Regions from separate parts of the Brevibacillus aydinogluensis genome, predicted to be linked through region 3. Evidence: riboswitches for the same ligand, from Rfam matches in the RefSeq annotation. Region 3 holds a riboswitch; each other region holds the start of a gene.
The links. A riboswitch is a leader RNA that binds a small molecule or an ion and turns the genes downstream of it on or off. The one in region 3 is predicted to bind S-adenosylmethionine.

Region 1 (5,005 bases), 300 kb from region 3:
TGAAGATGACCTGGTGGACCTGCAGGTGCTGGACATTTTGGATGGAACCAACAACGGCCTGAAGGTGGTCGTGCTGTTCCGCAACGGGCTGAACAAGCGTCTGGAATTTACGGAAGTGCCGATTATCGTGCACGACAAGGCTGGAGATGCAGTGGCCCGCGTCCACTACACGCTGGAAAACCTGAAGGTGGAAGCCAAGGGCAGCCGGATGTGGGCGTTTGAAATCCCGGCAACGTCGATCAAGAAAGAAGGCGTGAAAGCCGCTGATTGCACCGCTTTCATCCCCAAAGCCAAGCAGCAGAAAAAAGGACAGGCTGCGCCTAAAACTTCGCAGCCGAATGGCTTATTGCAATAACGAAACGTTTCAGAACCACCCCCTTTTGCCGCAGTGGCAGAAGGGGGTATTGCTGTTTGGTTGGATGACGTTCCAGGTATTGGATCAACAGGGTTGCGTTTCATCTGTTTGTTCCGCTATGCTAGATAGATAGAAATGGTAGAAAGTACAGAGAAGGGCATGTGACCCGCCACTACCTGATTCCCTGTGTTTCGCCGTCATGGGAAAAACAGGGGAGGAAGGACTGTCATTTTCATGAGGAGAGTTATCATTTTGGGGCTTGTGGTCGCCATCGGATTGGCGGCGGTGATCGCGAATGTCAGAGCCGTGTCAGCGGCCGGAATCACGTCGGACCGGTACATCAACAACCAGACCCATCTCAAGCAGATCAAGGCGGACCAGGCGTGGAAAACGGTCAACAGCAACAATTCCATCATCATCGCCGTCCTGGATACAGGGGTGGATGCCAACCATCCCGATTTGAAAGGAAATGTACTGCCGGGGATCAATCTGGTGAATCCGGGAAAGTCTGCGCATGACGACAGCGCAAACGGACACGGCACGGCGGTGGCAGGGATTATCGCGGCCAAGGGGAACAACGGCATCGGGGTGTCCGGGGTGCTGTGGAACGCCCACATCCTGCCGATCAAGGTGCTGGACAAATACGGCCAGCAGGACAATATTGACGTCATCGCCAAGGGGATAAACATGGCGCTGGACCGGGGGGCCAAGGTGATCCTCATGTCGGTCAGCAGCATGTCGTACTCCAAAGCCTTGACGGAGGCGGTTCAGCGGGCGGAAGCGAGCGGAGCGGTGCTGGTGGCGGCCAGCGGCAACGAGAGCGACCGGGTCGCCTATCCGGCTGCGTATCCGACCGTGATCGCTGTCGGGGCGGTCAAAAGCAACAACCAACCGCTGAGCGAGTCCAATTCGGGGCCGGAGTTGAATCTGGTGGCTCCCGGCATGAACGTGTACACCACCAAGCCCGGAGGCAAATACGGTACGTTGAGCGGCACGTCGGCCGCTGCTCCCCAGGTAGCCGGGGCCGCAGCGCTGGTGCTGGCCCGCCGTCCCAACATGTCGCCGTTCGATGTACGACAACTTCTATACCAGACCGCCACGGATCTGGGCGAGCGCGGCTGGGACCGGCAGACGGGCTACGGCCTGCTCAATGTCGACCGGGCCGTCCGAAGCAACCCTTCGACGGATTTTCACGAGCCGAACAACAGCATGGGACAAGCCAGTCCGTTTCCCATCGAGTCGCAGATTCGCGGACGGCTCAACCAGTCCGACACGATTGACTGGTACAAGATGGATATTCCCTACGATGGCAAAGTGACGCTGAGGGGTTCTATATCCACTTCGATATCGTCCCCCATGGCCGCCACGTTCTATTCGGAAAATCGTACGCCTGTCACGTATTACATGGGCAACGGCGATACCCTGACGGTTCCGGCCAAGGCCGGACGCATGCTGATCAAACTGGAGCGAACCGGCGGGGTCAACGCGTTTACCTACGTGCTGACCAGCTCGTTTTCGATCAACCCGGACCGCTACGAGCGAAACAACAACATGGATACGGCGCGACCCCTGGTCGGAAATCAGATCAGCGTGACCGGCAATTTTCACGAGGAAGGCGATCAGGACTGGTTTTCCTACTACGTGCGTGAGTATGGCCGGCTGAACATTACGGTTACCCCTGACACCAAGCGAATGGATCTGAACATGCGCATCGGCAAACAGGGGCAGGGATGGGAAGAGTTCGACACCTGGGACCGGGACAACCCGGTCGAGCGGGCACAAAAAGATGTGTCGCCGGGCAAGTATTACATACGCATCAGCGAATACTGGGGCAATCAGGTAAACGGGGAGTACCGGCTGGATTTGTCCTTCACGCCGGTTCGCAAGGACGTCAATGAACCAAACGATACGTATCGCCAGGCCTCTCAACTGGCCAACGGCACATTGATGACCGGCACCTTGCCGACCCATACCGATTCAGATTGGTTCCAATTTACCGTGGATTCGGAATCCTACGTCAGCGTTCGTGCGCCGTTTGTCCCCGTGTCCAAGGGGATGCGCATCGAGATCTACGGGTCCCATACCTTTAACTATGCGCTGGCTGCTACCGATCAGGTGGCCCAGTTGTCCGATCAAGGCAAGGAAGTCATCGGATTAAAGCTCAAGCCTGGGAAGTACTACATCCGATTGAGCAGTACGGTCCCGTTCAAATACGATGCCTACCGCCTCACACTGCACAAGGAGAAGCTGGTGGACGGCTATCGGGACATTGCCGGTCACTGGGCTCGCGCCGAAATCGCCCGGCTGACTCGAAAAGGGGTCGTCAAGGGTTTTGACAATGCCACGTTTCAGCCGAATCAGCAGGTGACGCGGGCACAATTTGCCACCATGCTGATCCAAGCCATGCGGGCCAAAGGGCTGCCGGTGGGGGCGTATACGGGCCGCAATCCGTTTGGCGACCTGTCCAGCTCCCATTGGGCCTACCAGCCGCTTCTAATGGCGTATAAACTGGGGATTATGCAGGGGTACCCCAACCGGACGATCAAGCCGAACCAGCCCATCTCCCGGGCGGAGATGGCCCAGATGACCGCCCGCGCCCAGAACTTGCTTTTGACCAAGCACTCAAGGTCGTCATACCGTGACGTACCGATCAGCCACTGGGCGTCTCCGGCGATCGAGGCGCTCACCTCCAGAGGTTGGCTGAAGGGCTACGGGAATCTCTTCAAGCCGCAGGGACGCGCGACCCGAGCCGAAGTAGTCGTTCTGTTGGCCAGAGTCTACAAATTGTGATCAACAATTAAAGGAGAGGACATCGAGATGAACAAAGCGACAAAAGGATTGATTGCAGCTGCAGTTGTCGGCACGGCCATTTTTACTTCCCAAGCGATGGCTGACGGCGGAAGCGCCGGCGTGCCGGGTTCTGCAGACGACCCGGTCGTGACGAAAAGCTACGTCGATCAGCAGATTCAGCGAGCGCTGGGCAGCGCAGGCGGCGGGAACAGCGGATTGACCGTGGTGGAGCTGAATCCGGGCCAGACGCTGTACGGCTTTGAAGGGACGGAATTCATCGTCCGCACCGGACAGGTGCAAGCTGTCGCCGGCAACAATGGAGACGGTCTGACCGACATTACGCAGGGGGCGGATCTCCGTGCCGGTGCACCGGTTTCCCACAATCACCTGCTCCTGATCGCCCGCTCCGACAACCGCGGATTGCGGCTGGATCCGAACTACAGCGGCGTGGCCTACATCATGGTGCGCGGCAAATACGAAATCCGCTAAGTGCATATTGACACCGAAGAGAAAAACCAGTATTCTATTATGCGAATGGATACTCTTATCCAGAGTAGGCGGAGGGACTGGCCCTATGAAGCCCGGCAACCGACTTGAGCGGTGCTAACCAGCAGAACGGAAATCTGTTCTGGCCGATAAGAGGTAAGGAACGCATCAAAACAAGCACCTTTTCCTCAAACGGAAAAGGTTTTTTTTGCATGTGCCTTCGACTGATAAGAACCTGTTTCGGCCACCACACTATTTGTATGAGTCTAAAGGAGGTCGTACACATGGCATTGCAAAAAGGTCGTCGCCTGTTCACTTCTGAATCTGTCACCGAAGGTCATCCGGATAAGATTTGTGACCAAATTTCCGACGCCATTCTGGATGCGATCCTGGCAAAGGATCCGAACGCTCGCGTTGCTTGCGAAACGTCCGTAACCACCGGTCTCGTGCTCGTGGCGGGTGAAATTACCACCAACACCTATGTGGACATTCAAAAGCTGGTGCGCGACACGATCCGCGAAATCGGTTATGATCGCGCCAAATTTGGCTTCGACGCGGACACCTGCGGCGTCATCACTGCAATCGGCGAGCAGTCTGCCGACATCGCCCTGGGGGTTGACCAGGCCCTGGAAGCGCGCGAAGGCAAAATGACCGACGAGGAAATCGAAGCGATTGGCGCTGGCGACCAAGGGTTGATGTTTGGGTTTGCCTGCAACGAAACGCCTGAACTGATGCCGCTGCCGATCAGCATGGCGCACAAGCTGGCCCGTCGTCTGACCGAGGTGCGCAAAAACGGCACGCTCAGCTATCTGCGTCCGGACGGCAAAACCCAGGTGACTGTGGAATACGACGGCGACAAGCCGGTTCGCATCGACACCATTGTCATTTCCACCCAACACGCTCCGGAAGTGACGTTGGAACAAATCAAAAAAGACCTGATGGAACACGTCATTAAGCCAATCGTTCCTGCAGAACTGCTGGATGACGAGACCAAGTATTTCATCAACCCGACCGGCCGTTTCGTGATCGGCGGTCCGCAGGGCGACGCCGGCTTGACCGGACGCAAAATCATCGTGGATACTTACGGCGGCTACGCTCGTCACGGCGGCGGCGCGTTTTCCGGCAAAGACCCGACCAAGGTGGACCGTTCCGGTGCATACGCTGCTCGTTACGTAGCGAAGAACATCGTCGCAGCAGGCCTGGCGGACAAGTGCGAAGTGCAGGTAGCGTACGCCATTGGTGTGGCACAGCCTGTGTCCATCAGCGTGGATACGTTTGGCACCGGCAAGATCGCCGAGGAGGAGCTGGTGAAGCTCATCCGCAAGCACTTTGACCTGCGCCCGGCAGGTATCATCAAACAGCTTGACCTGCGTC
Region 2 (5,005 bases), 360 kb from region 3:
CCGTCTGCGGCAGGAATGACAGATCGACGTGTTCGCGCGCCACATCGAAGCCAATGTCTTCAGCAAGCAACAGCGCTTCTTCACGGAACGTCGGCGTGCAGCTTCCTTCGTTCAACTGGCACAGCCGCTTCAAGCGCTTAAGCCGCTCCGCCATCTTCTCCGCGCGCATCACCTCGTTGCGCAGGTCACACACGTTTACGTGCACCGCGTCGGCGATCATGCTGATGTCATTGATATGGACAATGAGCCGCTTGCCCTCCTCCGTGACAAAACCGAGCGAGCAAAACTGTGCGCCGGACATCTCCAACCGTGTGAGCACGGCGTTGGCAAACTCCTCGCCGGACCGCAGGCGAATCAGACCCGCTTCTACGGCGCCGCCTATCTTGCGCTCATTGGAGATGACCGTATACATGTCCGTATATCCGTTGATCTGGTAGCGCATGATACCCTCCTGCCGAACAAACGTGATCATTGAGATCAATTATCATTACCACACCCATCGTATAATGAAAATCATTATCTGTCAATGCTGAGAATGATTTTTACTGAGAATGGATTTTTTTGCATGGGCGCGTCATTCGTGATCGCGCCCGCCGCGCTTTTTTATAGTATTCGCCCGCCCGGTTTTGGACTATGCGGCACTCGCCTATTTTGGGCGGGGCCCATCCCGGACGCGGCACTGCCCCGGCCTCCGCCTCGCTTCCCAAAAATCAAACCGCCAGGGCGTTTTGCGAACACACTGGCGGTCAGTTCTCAATCACATGAACGATATATTGCTAGTTGCACGGGGAGAAAATACCCAAACGCTCAATCCGCGCCACTGCTTCCGCCAGCCGCTCTTCGCTGGCCAAAAGCGCTGCGCGCACGTACCCTTCGCCGGTGGGGCCGAAACCTACGCCCGGTGCGACAGCGACATGGGCTTTTTCCAACAGCAAGTCGGCAAATTCGGCAGAGGTAAACCCTTTCGGCACCGGCAGCCAGGTGAAAAACGAGCCCTGCGACGGTGCCGCCTCCCAGCCGATGCGGTGCAGGTTGGAAAACAGCGCGTTGCGCCGGCTTTCGTAGACGGCCACCAACTCGCGGACACACTGCTGGGAATCGGTCAGCGCCCGGACCGCCGCCATCTGGATGGCGCCGAACAGGCTGCAGAAGTAGTGGTCCTGGATCAGGTTGATCAGCCGGACCAGTTCCCGGTTGCCGACCATCGCGCCGACGCGCCAGCCGGCCATGTTGTACGTTTTGGACAGCGTGTAAAATTCCACGCCCACTTCTTTGGCTCCCGGCACCTGCAGGAAGCTGACCGGCTTCTTGCCGTCGAAGCTGATCGCTCCGTAGGCGAAGTCGTGACAGACGACGATTTCGTGCTTGCGGGCGAAGCGGACCGTCTCTTCGAAAAATTCGTACGGCGCATTGACCGCGGTCGGGTTGTTGGGGTAGTTCAGGAACATCAGCTTGGCTTTGTCCAGATCCTCTCGGGCCAGCTCGCCGTAGTCCGGCAGGAAACCGTTCGCGGCGCGCAGCGGCATCATCACCATCCGCCCGTCGGCGATGGCCACTCCCGACCAGTAATCGGGATAGCCGGGGTCCGGCACCAGAGCCACATCGCCCGGATTGAGCAATACCTGGCAGATTTCCACCAGTCCGGTCTTGCTGCCGAACAGGATGGCCACTTCCTCTTCCGGGTCCAGATCGACGTCAAACTCCTGCTTGTACCAGTGGGCGACAGCCCGTTTCAGTTCCACACGACCGCTGAACGGCGGGTACTTGTGGTGAACCGGACGGGCAGCATGTACCTGCAGTTCCTCGACAATGTGCGGCGGCGTCGGCAGATCGGGGTTGCCCTGCCCCAAGTTGATTACGTCATGGCCGGCGGCGATGGCCTTGTTCACTTTCGCCACCAGCGAGGCAAAAAACTGCGTCGGCAGACGGTCAATCATGGCGGACGGTTGGATGCGCATCAGTCTCTCGTTCCTTTCCCTCGGGTAAATCGTGCAGACGTCGGCGGCTAAGCAAAAAGCCCCTTTTCCTGTACAGAAAAAGGGGCAGATCGACATCTCCACGTTCTTATCTGTCAGGAATGCTCCTGCTGGAATTGGCACAGCATCTGCACAGGCAGATCCGCTGCCGGGCTTCATCGGGCCAGTCCCTCCGCCTCTCTTGATAAGGTGATTGCATGCTATTCAGTTTCGTTTGCAGTCTCGTTCCATCCCAGCAGCATCCGGCGGGTCAGCGACCGTGTCGCCCCCCGCAGCGACGTCCCTGCAGGGCCGCCGCAGCATTCCGACTGTGCTGGTTGGATATCTCTTTCATACTACTTGAGCAAGCGAACAGTGTCAAGATGTCGGCTGGACGTTTACCTTGGCGCCGTCTTTCAGCAGCGTCTGTCCGCGCACGACGATTTGCTCGCCTTCTTTCAGCCCTGCCTTTACCTCCACCAGATCGCTGGATTCGATCCCGGTCTGCACTTCCACTTTTTTCGCCGTGTCTCCCTCCAGCTTGTAGACGAACCGCTTGCCGTTCTCGTCAAAGACGGCCTTGAGCGGCACCACCAGCATGCTGTTGGTTTGCTGATGCGCAAACTGGATGCTGACGACCATGTCCGCCTTTAGCGAAGCGTCCTGCTTGGCCAGGGCAATTTCCACCGGATACGCGCGCAGCGTCTGATCCATCACGGGACTGATCGCGCTCACCGTGCCGTCCAGCTCCTTGGAGATGGCAGAGATTTGAATCTTCACCTTGTCCCCTTTTTTCACTGACGTTACTTCCTCTTCGGAGAGGTTTGCCTTGACGATTAGCGGATCGGTATCCACGATGGTGACCACTGGCGCTTGCGGCGAAGCCATTTCCCCTACCTGGCCGTTGACGGCGGAGACGAAGCCGGAGATCGGGGCGGTCACCGTCGCGTTGGCCAACTGTTCACGCGCGTTTTGCAGCGAGATGCGGGCCTGTTCCACGGATGCCTGAGTGACGGCCACTCCCGTCTGCTTTTCAGCCATCTCCAGCGCTTCCTTGGCGTTGGCATACGCCGTCTTCGCATTGGTGAGGGCCGCCTGTGCCTGTTCCAATTGCTGCGGTGACACCGCTCCCTGTTTGAACAGGTCAGACATGCGCTGGTAGTCGCGTTCCGCGTCCCGCAGCGCCTGCTCGGCCTGCACCAGACCGTTTTTCGCCTGCTGCAGCCCCTGGTCGGAGGCGGCATTACTCTGCTTCAGGTTGGCTACGGCGAGATCGTACGCCGCCTGCGCCTGCTGCACTGCATTCTCCAGATCCGTTTTCTCCAGGCTGAAAAGCACCTGTCCCTGTTTGACATACTGCCCCAGTTTTACGTTCAGCTGCACAATCTTGCCGCCCACTTTTGGAGCCAAGGTGACTTCCTTGTTGGGGGCCAGTTTCCCGGTTACCCCCGCGCGCGTCGACACGCTTCCTTTTTTCACTGTATCGACTTGTACCGGCACCGGCTTGTTATCCGTTTGCGTCTGCTGCGTGGCCGCATCCGGAGCCGTACAACCTGCCAGGGCAACTGCCAAGGCCAGCAGCAGCCCAAGACTTCCCTTGTTCATCTTCATACCGTGTAGCCTCCTATCCCAACGTCGGCATTTCCTGGCCGGCCGCTTTTTTCTGCTTGCGTTTTTCTTTGCGATTGCGCCACTTTTGCCCCAGATCGTCAAACCAGGTGTAGACGACCGGAATCAGCACAAGCGTGATCAGTGTGGAGAAACTGAGACCGAAGATGACGACGACAGCCATGGGCGCCATCGATTCGTTCCCTTCCCCGCCGCCAAAGGCAAGCGGCATGATCGCCAGAATCGTCGCAAGTGACGTCATCAGAATCGGACGCAGACGGATCGGACCCGCCTGGAGGATGGCCTCGTTCCGCTCCACGCCCCGTTTGCGCAATTGGTTGACGTAGTCGATCAAGACGATCGCGTTGTTGACGACAATCCCGATGAGCAGGATGTACCCGATCAGCGCCGGAACGCTCAGCGGATAGCCGGTCGTAAGCAGGCCCACGACCACGCCGATGAACGTCGGCGGGATGGAGAACATGATGACAAACGGTGTAAACAGGGATTCAAACTGGCTGGCCATCACCATGTAGACCAGCACGATCGACAGAATGATCGCCAGTCCCAGGCTGCCGAACGACTCGGCCATCTCCTTGCTCTGACCGCCGAATTCCAGCGTGTAACCGTCCGGCAGTGACAGGGCGTTCAGCCTGGCCATCACGTCATTGGAAACCGAGTTCAGGTCGCGTCCGACGATTTCGCTGCTGATCGTTACTTCCCGCGACTGATTGGAGCGTTTGATCAGCTGCGGCACGTCCTTTTTGACGATCTCGGCGACAGACGAGAGGGCGACCTGCGCGCCGCTCGCCGTCGGGATGCGGAGCTGTTGCAGGTAGCTGATGTCGTCCTGATACGACTTGGGCAGCATGATCTTCACGTCAATCTGGTCATCCCCCGTCTGGTAGGTGGTGACCGTCATGCCGTCAAACGCCGTGCGCACGTTGGACAGGACCTGACTGGTGGTCAGCCCGTACAGGCTCGCCTTTTGCGGATCGACCAGCACCTGCACTTCCTGGCGCGTCTCTTCCAGCGAGGTGGTGACGTTGCGCGTGCCCGGCACCTGTTTGATCTCGCCGGCGATGATCGAGCTGATGTCTTCCAGCACGTCGAGGTTATCCCCGCGCAAGCTCACTTCCAGCGGTGCCCCCATCGGGCCGCCCGACTGGTCCAATTCCGTTACCTCAATCTCCGCCCCCGAGATGTCGGCCAGCCGTTCGCGCAGTTGTTCCGTCACCTGCTCGGTGCTGACGGAGCGCTGGTCCTTGGGCACCAGCTTGATTTGCAGCTGCGCCTGGTTGGACATGGCGCTGGCGATGAGCGCCGGGCCGCCGGAGGAGCCGATCGAGGTGTACAGCTGCTCCATTTCCGGCAGATCTTTTACGCGCTGTTCCACTTCGGCGACCACTTTTTCCGTCTCCTGCAGCATGGTGCCGTTCGGC
Region 3 (5,005 bases):
CGCGTAGCTGAGCTGTTCGTAATGCAGCAGGATCACCTGTTTTTGCTTCTCCGGCAGCCGGTCCAGGCACGTCCGCAGCGATGACCACGCCTCTTGGCTCAGCAGCGTCCGCACCGGGTCCGCCGCCGCCCCGTCCGGCTGTTCCGGAATCTTCTCCACCAATCGCCACGGACGCTTCTTCCGCCTCCGATGCCAGTCCACAAACGTGTGGTAGGCCGCCTTGTACAGCCAGGGGCGCACCTTTTCCCCACGATAGTCATCCAGGTATTGATACGCCCGAAAAAAGGTCTCCTGCGTCAGGTCTTCCGCCTGCACCCGGTCAACGGTCAATCGGCAGAGGTAGCGGTATATGTCGTTGACGTACAAGCGGTACACGTCTTCCAGTCCGACCTTTTCCACGGATTCACACCCTTTCACTCCTATCCACGCACATGGCGAGGAAAAGTTCCACCGCGCCGCAGCATTTTTTCAAAATATTGAGGTTTATGGTAAAATAAGGGGTATTATAACACGGTGTCCAAGGGGCGATTTGATGGGGTATGGCATCGACCTGCTGGAGCACATGCGGGCATTGGAGCAGAAACTGATACGGGAAGGACTGGACAGACCGCTGGAGTATATCCATTTCCGGTTTGCAGACAATTCCTTCCGCTACACGATTACGCCGCCCGACATGCACGTCTTTGCCGAGACCGGCTGCGACGGCATTCATTACGGCTTTTTGACCGATTTCGGCCGCATCACAGATCTGGAAGAGGCCTCGATTGTTTGTGTCAGCCCGACGGACGACCCACCTTTGCGCATTATCGCACGTAATCTGGAAGACTTTTTCCGCCTGGTGGTGACGATCGGATCCGCCGGCGAACTTGGCAGTCTGGTGTCCGTCCGCACACCCCGGCAATGGGAGCGGTATTGGGCCGATCTCGCAGAAAGCAGGCATGAAGAGGCAACAGACCCGCAGTTACGAAACTTCGTTACGTGCCGCCAGACCGTTTTGCATCACATGCAGACAGACCTGGGCCTCGAACCGATTCCCGACGTCATGCGGTATCTGAACGACCTGGAGATCCAGCGCCGATCCGCTGGCTGGATTCCGACCATCGACGGGCTGGGGGTCGTGCCAATTGACGGACCGGACAGAAAGCCTGCTGCTGACTACGTGTTTCCCTTTGCCGACACCAGCAGGGATCACATACCGCTGGACGACATACGCGCCTATCTGGCCGCCGCTCCGCCTGCACACCGATGCGCCTTTGCACGCGATGCCTTTTTCTGGTGGGTGGTGGACGAAACATCTGAACTGTGGCTCCTTCTCCATAACGTACACATCCAGCACTGAATCGGCGCCAGGGCCGGATTTACTACCGGCCGGACAACGCCAGGCCCGGCTCCCTGCAGCGTGACAACAGCCTGCACATTTCCACCGATCAAGGGTTGACTCCCTGCAAGGAACGTCATATCATGGGGGTAACTGCCAAGCAAAACCGCATAGCAGACGATTCACACTCTTATCACGAGCTGGCTGAGGGACTGGCCCTATGATGCCCGGCAACCGGCGCTTTCCCGTCTGGGGGCGTAACGGTGCTAAATCCTGCGGAAATGTTTTCCGAAAGATGAGAGGAGACGCTGACTGAACGACAACCGCCTCCCCTCCTCCATGGGGAGGTTTTTTGTTGGAACACAGCGGCCCTGTCCGGCTCGTCCACAGCACGGCGGCAATCCCGCCCGCAAGCCGGGAGGGCACAGCACAAGGAGGATCATCCCATCCATGAACGAACAACGCATCCTCGTCACCTATCTGACACAAGCGAAAGACCTGCGCAAAAAAGCAGAGGGGATCGCCGTCGGGATGACCGTCGGCACCTGGACTGACCTGCCCGCCGCCAAACAGGCGGAACTGAAACCGTACCTGGGCGAAGCGGTGGACGCTCAACCGCTGGAGACGCTGGAAAACGGGGAAACGCGCGGTCTGATCACCGTCAGCTACCCGGTGCGCAACTTTACCGCCGACATCCCGTCGCTGCTGACCGGCATCTTCGGCAAGCTCTCCATGGACGGCAAGATCAAGCTGATCGACGTGCAGTTCCCGGAAGCGTTTCTCAACGGCTTTCCTGGTCCCCGTTTCGGCATCGATGGTCTGCGCAAACGGCTCGGCGTGCATGACCGCCCGCTGCTGATGAGCATTTTCAAGTCCTGCCTGGGTATGCCGTTTGACGATCTGAAAGCCCAGTTCCGCGCGCAGGCGCTGGGCGGCGTGGACTTGGTCAAGGACGATGAAATCTTTTTCGCCGATGACCGCGCCCCGTTTCTGGAACGGATCAAGGCGTTTAAACAGATTGCCGCGGAAACGGAAGCACAGACCGGCAAACCTGTCCTCTACGCTGCCAATCTGACCGGTCCGGTGCACGAGTTGAACGAGCGGGCCAAGCGGGCCGTGGAGGCTGGCGCGGACTGCCTGCTGTTCAACGTGCTGGCGTTCGGCTTTGACGCCCTGCACCGCCTGAGTGCCGACCCGGACGTCCACGTGCCGATCATGGCCCATCCGGCACTGGCAGGCGCATTCTACCCGTCGCCCGACTACGGCATCGCCACGCCGCTGCTCTTGGGCAAACTGATGCGGATCGCCGGCGCCGACCTGGTGCTCTTCCCGTCGCCATACGGCAGCGTGGCTCTGGACAAGACGGAAGCCCTGCAGCTGGCCGAGCATCTGACCGCTCCCCTGAACGGCTTGCGGCGCGCCTTCCCGGTCCCGTCTGCAGGCATTCATCCCGGCCTGGTGCCCCAACTGTACGAAGATTTTGGACAGGATCAGGTGGTCAATGCGGGCGGCGGCATCCACGGCCATCCCGGCGGGGCGACCGCAGGCGGACGCGCGTTTGTCGCCGCGATTGACGCGGTCGTCGCCGGACGTTCGCTTGCCGACGCGGCAGCCGAGTCGCCGGAGCTGGCGGCAGCCCTGGAGAAATGGGGGGGCGGACGATGAGCAAATCGCTCGTGCTGTTCTGCGACTTTGACGGCACCATTACGGAAAAGGACAACATCGTCGCCATCATGCGCCGCTTTGCTCCCCCGCAGTGGGAGGCGCTGACGGAACAAATCCTCTCCCAGCAGGTGAGCATACGCGAAGGCGTGGGCAGGCTGTTTCAGCTCCTCCCTTCCTCGCTTAAGCAGGAGATTGTCGACTTCATCGTCGAGGATGCGGTGATCCGTCCCGGCTTTGCCGAATTTGTCCGCTTTTGCCGGGACGAAGGCATCGAACTGTTGATCACCAGCGGCGGCATCGACTTTTTCGTGGAGCCGATCCTCGCCCCGTTTGAGCTGAACGTGCCCATCTACTGCAACGGCAGCGATTTCAGCGGCGAGCACATCACCATCACGTGGCCGCACCGCTGCGACGAACACTGTGACAACGACTGCGGCATGTGCAAGACGTCGATCATCCGGAGATACGACCCGGACCGCCACTTCCGCGTGGTCATCGGCGATTCCGTCACCGATCTGGCGGGCGCCAAGATTGCCGATTTCGTCATCGCCCGTTCGCTGCTGGCGCAAAAATGTGCGGAACTGGGCCTTGCGCATCGGACGTTTGCCACCTTCCACGACGTCATCGACATTGTAAAAGATTTACGTACCAAACAGGAGGTCGGCTCACCATGACAGTGACTCTGGAACAACGCGCAGACGCGTTTCGCCGGCTGGACGAAGCGAAGCTGACGTTTGCCCGCCGCGATTGGTTTCCCGGCACCAGCGGCAATCTTTCGATCAAGCTCTCTGATGACCCGCTGCAGTTTGCCGTGACGGCCAGTGGAAAAGACAAGACCAAGCTCTCCCCGGAAGACTACCTGGTGGTCGACGGGGAGTCCCGCCCGGTCGAACCGACGACGCTCAAGCCCTCGGCGGAAACGCTGATCCACGCCGTGGTCTACAAGCGCATTCCGCAGGCGGGCGCCTGCTTCCACGTGCACACCGTGTGGAACAACCTCGTGTCCGAACTCTACTTCGGGCAGCGCGCCTTTTCCATTCAGGGGCAGGAGCTGATCAAGGGACTGGGCATCTGGGAAGAAAACGCGCGCATTACCATTCCGATTGTCGAGAATTTTGCCCACATTCCGACACTGGCAGCTGCGATCGAAAAAGTGATCACACCTGATGTCCCCGGCGTGCTGATCCGCAACCACGGCATCTACGCCTGGGGTGCCAACGACTTCGAGGCGAAGCGCCACCTGGAGTCGTTTGAGTTCCTGTTTGAGTACCACGTGCGCTGGCTGCAGCTTCGCCAGACCGCCGTGTCCCTCACACACCCTCAATAAATTGAAAATCATTAAAGGAGGTATTGCATCATGGCAAAAGTACGGTTTCACGACAACAACGAGTACATTACGGCACCGGAGGAAGTTTCTAAATTCCTGCAATCCCAAGAAATCATCTATGAGCACTGGGGAGTAGACCGCCTGGATGCCAATCTGCGCGACAACTACAACCTGACCGACGAGGAAAAGCAGCAGATTCTCGACGCGTTCCGCCCGGAAATCGAGGACATCAGCAAGCGGCGCGGCTATCTCACGGCCGACATCGTCGTCCTGTCCGATCAGACGCCCAACCTGGATGAACTGCTGGTCAAATTTAAAGCAGAACATCATCACACCGACGACGAGTGCCGCTTCTGCGTGGACGGCCACGGCATCTTTGCGATCAAAGGCAAGGACGGCCGCTACTTTGACGTGGAAATGGAGCCGGGCGACCTGATCTCCGTCCCGTCCTACTCCCGCCACTACTTCACGCTGATGGACGACCGCAAGATCAAGGCGATCCGCCTGTTCGTCACTCCGGCCGGCTGGGAAGCCATCTACTAATCCGAAAACGAAAAAAAACGAAGCCGAGGGACATCCCCTCGGCTTCTGTTCATTTCACCCGTTACAGCACGTATCCGTCCGCTTCGATAACGCGGTCGGCGATGGCCCGTTTCAGGTGGACGGTGTTGATCGGCGTCCGGCGGGTCAGCTTT
Region 4 (5,005 bases), 1.1 Mb from region 3:
GCGAGCCGAAAATCCCGACAAAACGTAATTCAATAAATAATAGGTAAAGGGGCTGGTGCTTTGCGGATAAAGAAAGTGCTTTTCGTGGCTTTGGTCGTCTTGATTTTGATTGCTGCTCTTGTTGGCATCGTCGTGTACCATTTCTTTTTCTCGATGTCCAATCTTCCAGAAGGGACATTCATCAAGGAATCGGCTTCGCCTTCAAATGAATACGTCATCAAACTATACCTTGTTGACGGCGGCGCTACTGTTTCTACAGCGATCAGGGGTGAACTGGTAACAAGTACAGGGGAAAAACGCAATATCTATTGGGAGTATCGCGTTGATACAGCATCTATTGAATGGAAGGACGATCACACTGTTGTTATTAACGGTCATTCGTTAAATCTTTTAAACAATGACGTGTATGACTGGCGAAGGCAATAGAGAGAAGGAGAATCCCGATATCACCATGATGTAATCTTGCGCCCGAATGTGGAAAATCCGGCGTCCTGCAATAGAAAAACAGCGAAGGGGAACTCCCTTCGCTGTTTGATGCAAACGAACGCGGACGCTCGCCATCCTTGGACGCTTTGCGCGCGACGGGCGCCCGTGCGTTGACCTGTCTCGTACCTTAGCCAACCTGCTGGGGTACCGCCTGCTTCAGCGCCTGCTCCAGATCGGCGATGATGTCGTCGATCGCCTCCGTCCCGATGGAAAGGCGAATTAGGCCCGGGGTGACGCCGGCAGCGAGCTGTTCCGCTTCCGTCAACTGCTGGTGGGTGGTGCTGGCCGGATGGATGATGAGCGACTTGGAATCGCCGACGTTGGCCAGATGGGAGAACAGCTTGACCGACTCGATCAGCTTTTTCCCTTCGGCGACGCCGCCGCGCACGCCAAACGTGAGGATGGCTCCGGCACCTTTTGGCAGGTACTTTTGCGCCAGGCGGTAGTGCGGATCGCTCTCCAATCCCGGATAGCTGACCCACTCCACGGCGGGATGTGCCTGCAGATAACGGGCGACGGCCAGAGCGTTTTCACTGTGCCGCTCCATGCGCAGATGCAGCGTTTCCAGCCCCTGCAGGAACAAAAAGGCGTTGAACGGCGCGACAGCTGCCCCGATATCCCGCTGCAGTTGAACCCGGGCCTTGACGATGTACGCCAGCGGGCCGAACGCTTCCGTGTAGACGATGCCGTGGTAGCTCGGGTCGGGCGTGGTCAGGCCGGGAAACTTGCCGCTGCTCCAGTCGAACTTGCCGGAGTCAACGATGATGCCGCCGATGGCCGTGCCGTGTCCGCCAATGAACTTGGTGGTGGAGTGCACGACGATATCGGCCCCGTGGTCAAACGGACGGCAGAGGATCGGGGTGGCAAAGGTGTTGTCTACGATCAGCGGAATTCCGTATTCGTGAGCGACCGCGGCAATCGCCTCGATGTCGGCTACGTCTATGCGCGGGTTGCCGATCGTTTCGACGAACAGCGCTTTTGTCTTTTCGTTGATTTTGGATCGGAAATTGTCCGGATTGGACTGGTCCACGAAGTGAACGGTGACGCCGAACCGCGGCAGCGTGTGGTAGAACAGGTTGTAGGTGCCGCCGTACAGGCTGGTGGAGGCGACGATTTCGTCTCCGGCCTGGGCGATGTTGAGGATGGCAAAGGTAATCGCCGCCTGCCCGGAGGAAGTGGCCAGCGCCCCGACACCGCCTTCCAGCAGGGCGACCCGCTGTTCAAACACGTCCTGGGTCGGGTTCATGATACGCGTGTAGATGTTGCCCGCCTCTTTCAACCCGAACAGGTTGGCGGCGTGCTCCGTATCGCGAAACACGTACGAAGTCGTCTGATAAATCGGCACCGCGCGCGAGCCCGTCACCGGGTCAGGCGACTGTCCACCGTGCAGCGCAATGGTTTCCGGCTTCCACTGACGTTGATCCGACATGGTCATCTCTCCTTTTTCCTGCATGAAAATGAATGGATAAAAAGCGAAGCCTTCTTCCGGAGAGAAAGAAGGCTTCGGTCATTCCGAATCAAGCGGCCGTTTCATCTCTCAGAATCCGGGATTCTGCAGGAATTGGCACCATGCAAGCAGGATGCTTGCCGGTTGCCGGGCTTCATTGGGCCTGTCCCTCCGCCGCTCTTGATGAAATCGAAAGATTTTGCAAATTGTGCTTACTTGGTATTATAGGGGGGCCGCCGGGTTTGGTCAATAAGAATTTCCGGGTAAGTCAAGGGGATTTGTTGTGATTGCTTTTTGTCCTGAATCACGGCGGCTGTAATGAAAAACGCCCGAATGCTTTCTTTCGGGCGTTTGCAGACCACATACCTATAAGAGGGAATTATCCTGAACATATGCTTTTTTTACACGGGGCGGCTTTACTTGCTTCCGGAAAAGAGTTAGATAAAACTTTTTCGCCCAGAATATCGACGTTGTGTCTATATATCTGTACATAAGATATGAACCAACCATCATAAGCGGGAAGGACAGGAGAAAGCTGATACATACACTGACATTATAGGAGAAACTGCCGTTCAACAGAGAAAAAATATAACCAGACACAGAACATAAGATCGTAAAATGCAACAGGTACAGCGAAAATGAGATGTTTCCCAAAAACACGCAGATGGGGGAGGATAAGATCTTTTGAATACCAGTAGAAGCCAAGATTGCGATCATGAGGAAAAAAGCACCCCAAACATGGTTAAACTTCATCGGATCATATCCCATAAAAGAGACGTCGAGTAATGCGTATATGGTATTGGATGTATCGATGTAAGGATAAGATCCCATATACAACCCCAAAATCCCTGTTAGTAAAGGTATATAAGGTTTTTGAAACACGTGCAGCGTACGCTGGTGATTGTGATATACATCGCAGAGAAGCAGGCCTAACACAAATGCAAGATAGTAGGAATGACGCAACATGTAGATCAGCAAGAGATAGGCTACGTAGCGGTAAGGAGTATCTCTGCACACAATCAACATTGCAAAAATGAGATACGACCCGATCAGTTCGTAATTCATGGTCCATAAAACAGGATTATAGTCAGCGTTGCCGAGAAAGAACGTGTCGAAAAATGCAGTGCGAACCATGGTGACAAAATCATGGCTAAGCGCATGGTAATGTGTTGTCATATCTGTATACGTGATGGGCGAGACTGTTTCAAGAGAAAATCCGTTTAGAAGAAGGATGATGTATACCAATAAAATAGAGAAAAACACAGGCAGTACAAGCCGAAAGTATCGTTTCACCGTGCTTTCTATGACGACATCTACCCTTCTCGTTTCCCAATATTTATAGCTTAATACGAATCCACTTAATACAAAAAAAATACAAACGGAAAAGTTTCCGTTATAGAAGAGATTGAATGGTGTTTTGCTTAACCATGCTTCAAACTGGTTATGCATCATTTCAGGACGCAAGGTGAAAAGAGAAGGGTAAAATACCTGCACAAAATGAGAGATGACCACGACCACTGCAGCTGTCCCACGTAATCCATCGAGAAACGAGATTTTTTTCATATAATCCTCCGTATCATAAACACTCGCTGGATGAAAGCTGAAAGTATTTGCAAAAACTAACAATTCTCTACTTGAATGAAAAATCCTCCTAAATCTTCAATAGAATACCACCAAAACTTTCTGTTATTGACAATATATTGAACCGCATTCAAAAAATGTAAAAGATAGGGTACAATGTACCTGGATTAAATTCCAAATAATGTATGAGGAGTTGGGAGAATGAAGAAAATGCTTTTTACCGTTGCGTCCCTAGGCCTTGCACTTTCATCCCTTGTTAATCCTGTTGTTGCATCAGAAAGTCTTAGCCAGAAAACAAATAAAATTCAAGAGTCTATAGGTATTCAAGAAATTGCGAAAGATTGGAGCCGATTCTTCGTTTCGCAATATGGTACTTATGTGATTAACGAAACATTCACACTAAAATCTGGAAGTGCAAATGCAGGTGTGTGGGCTACGAATAGTAGTTGTGATGTTTCGGTTTATCTTGATCAGCTAGATTCATATGGAAACGTAAGGAAAAGTATTAATCTGGGACGGGTTTCTGTTGGGAAAGGCCAAACTGGCTATACAAGTCCCAATGTTGCTGTAGACACAGGAACCTATAGAATTAGGGTCTATGGATACATCCCATCTGATGGAAAAGTTGCTATTTACAATCATTGATCATTGATGAACTGGAGACCTTCGGTATACGAAGGTCTCCAATTATTAATTTAATAATTAAGAGTAGTTAACACCCTTGCCGCTGCGCTAGATTTTTCAATAAGAATTTGCAATAGCATGTAAGGCAAACTAACTGGGCTGAAGCTTTTTTGTCGACTTTATTAAATGCACAGGACGTCTCCTTCAACTCTGTAGCTGTCTCCTGTCTTAAAGTAATTTAAATCTCTCTGAATTTCGTTATCGTTGGGTTATCCGGTTCATCATGAAATGCATCTGTTCTGTTACTGTTGCCTGTCACTGTTCTTACGACTCAGAGGGGGGACTTAACTTCACAGGAATGTCATGTACGAACACAGCCGCCGGTATGGTATGATGGGTGACGGTATGGAATCCATATTTATGAAGATACAGGAGGCTTGTACATATGGCGGAACAAGGGGTAAAGGAAATCACGCCGCGGGAGCTGTTGGAGAAGCTGGCTGCGGGAGAGAAGGTGCAGGTTATCGATGTGCGCGAGTTGGAGGAGTGGAATGCGGGCCACATCAAGCAAGCCAAACTGATTCCGCTTGGCTTTTTGCCGCATCGCGTCGATGAGCTGGACAAGGAGACACCGGTCGTGCTGGTCTGCCGCAGCGGCGCCCGCAGTCACATGGCCACCCAGTATTTGCAGGAATTGGGCTTCGATGCGGCCAACATGGTGGGCGGCATGCTCGCTTGGCCGGGGGAAACGGAAGCGTAACGTATCGGTGCAGAGATAAACGCGCGTGATCGCCGTTTGGCAACAGCGCGATCAGGAAGAGGAGGCACGTGATATGAGCGAAGGCAAAGTGTCGTTCTGGCAGCGCT

Region 1: another riboswitch for S-adenosylmethionine. It lies ahead of metK (methionine adenosyltransferase); the one in region 3 lies ahead of Q7F15_RS03360 (2,3-diketo-5-methylthiopentyl-1-phosphate enolase).
Region 2: another riboswitch for S-adenosylmethionine. It lies ahead of Q7F15_RS05045 (pyridoxal phosphate-dependent aminotransferase); the one in region 3 lies ahead of Q7F15_RS03360 (2,3-diketo-5-methylthiopentyl-1-phosphate enolase).
Region 4: another riboswitch for S-adenosylmethionine. It lies ahead of Q7F15_RS18635 (homocysteine synthase); the one in region 3 lies ahead of Q7F15_RS03360 (2,3-diketo-5-methylthiopentyl-1-phosphate enolase).

The regions. Positions count from the first base shown of each region.
Region 1 is NZ_OY569118.1:401,662-406,666, forward strand. Features, by position in the region: gene Q7F15_RS02015 (SLAP domain-containing protein) at 1-355, shown strand, start outside; gene Q7F15_RS02020 (S8 family peptidase) at 590-3,145, shown strand; gene Q7F15_RS02025 (hypothetical protein) at 3,173-3,634, shown strand; SAM riboswitch class I at 3,687-3,787, shown strand; gene metK (methionine adenosyltransferase) at 3,922-5,005, shown strand, end outside.
Region 2 is NZ_OY569118.1:1,058,595-1,063,599, reverse strand. Features, by position in the region: gene Q7F15_RS05050 (hypothetical protein) at 1-442, opposite strand, end outside; gene Q7F15_RS05045 (pyridoxal phosphate-dependent aminotransferase) at 777-1,958, opposite strand; SAM riboswitch class I at 2,062-2,167, opposite strand; gene Q7F15_RS05040 (efflux RND transporter periplasmic adaptor subunit) at 2,334-3,566, opposite strand; gene Q7F15_RS05035 (efflux RND transporter permease subunit) at 3,580-5,005, opposite strand, start outside.
Region 3 is NZ_OY569118.1:702,518-707,522, reverse strand. Features, by position in the region: gene Q7F15_RS03370 (RNA polymerase sigma factor) at 1-399, opposite strand, end outside; gene Q7F15_RS03365 (hypothetical protein) at 533-1,339, shown strand; SAM riboswitch class I at 1,506-1,620, shown strand; gene Q7F15_RS03360 (2,3-diketo-5-methylthiopentyl-1-phosphate enolase) at 1,769-2,983, shown strand; gene Q7F15_RS03355 (2-hydroxy-3-keto-5-methylthiopentenyl-1-phosphate phosphatase) at 2,980-3,657, shown strand; gene Q7F15_RS03350 (methylthioribulose 1-phosphate dehydratase) at 3,654-4,310, shown strand; gene Q7F15_RS03345 (1,2-dihydroxy-3-keto-5-methylthiopentene dioxygenase) at 4,341-4,853, shown strand; gene Q7F15_RS03340 (acyl-CoA dehydrogenase FadE) at 4,915-5,005, opposite strand, start outside.
Region 4 is NZ_OY569118.1:3,757,960-3,762,964, reverse strand. Features, by position in the region: gene Q7F15_RS18640 (DUF5412 domain-containing protein) at 85-426, shown strand; gene Q7F15_RS18635 (homocysteine synthase) at 614-1,915, opposite strand; SAM riboswitch class I at 2,014-2,123, opposite strand; gene Q7F15_RS18630 (acyltransferase family protein) at 2,300-3,496, opposite strand; gene Q7F15_RS18625 (hypothetical protein) at 3,716-4,159, shown strand; gene Q7F15_RS18620 (rhodanese-like domain-containing protein) at 4,584-4,898, shown strand; gene Q7F15_RS18615 (SCO family protein) at 4,972-5,005, shown strand, end outside.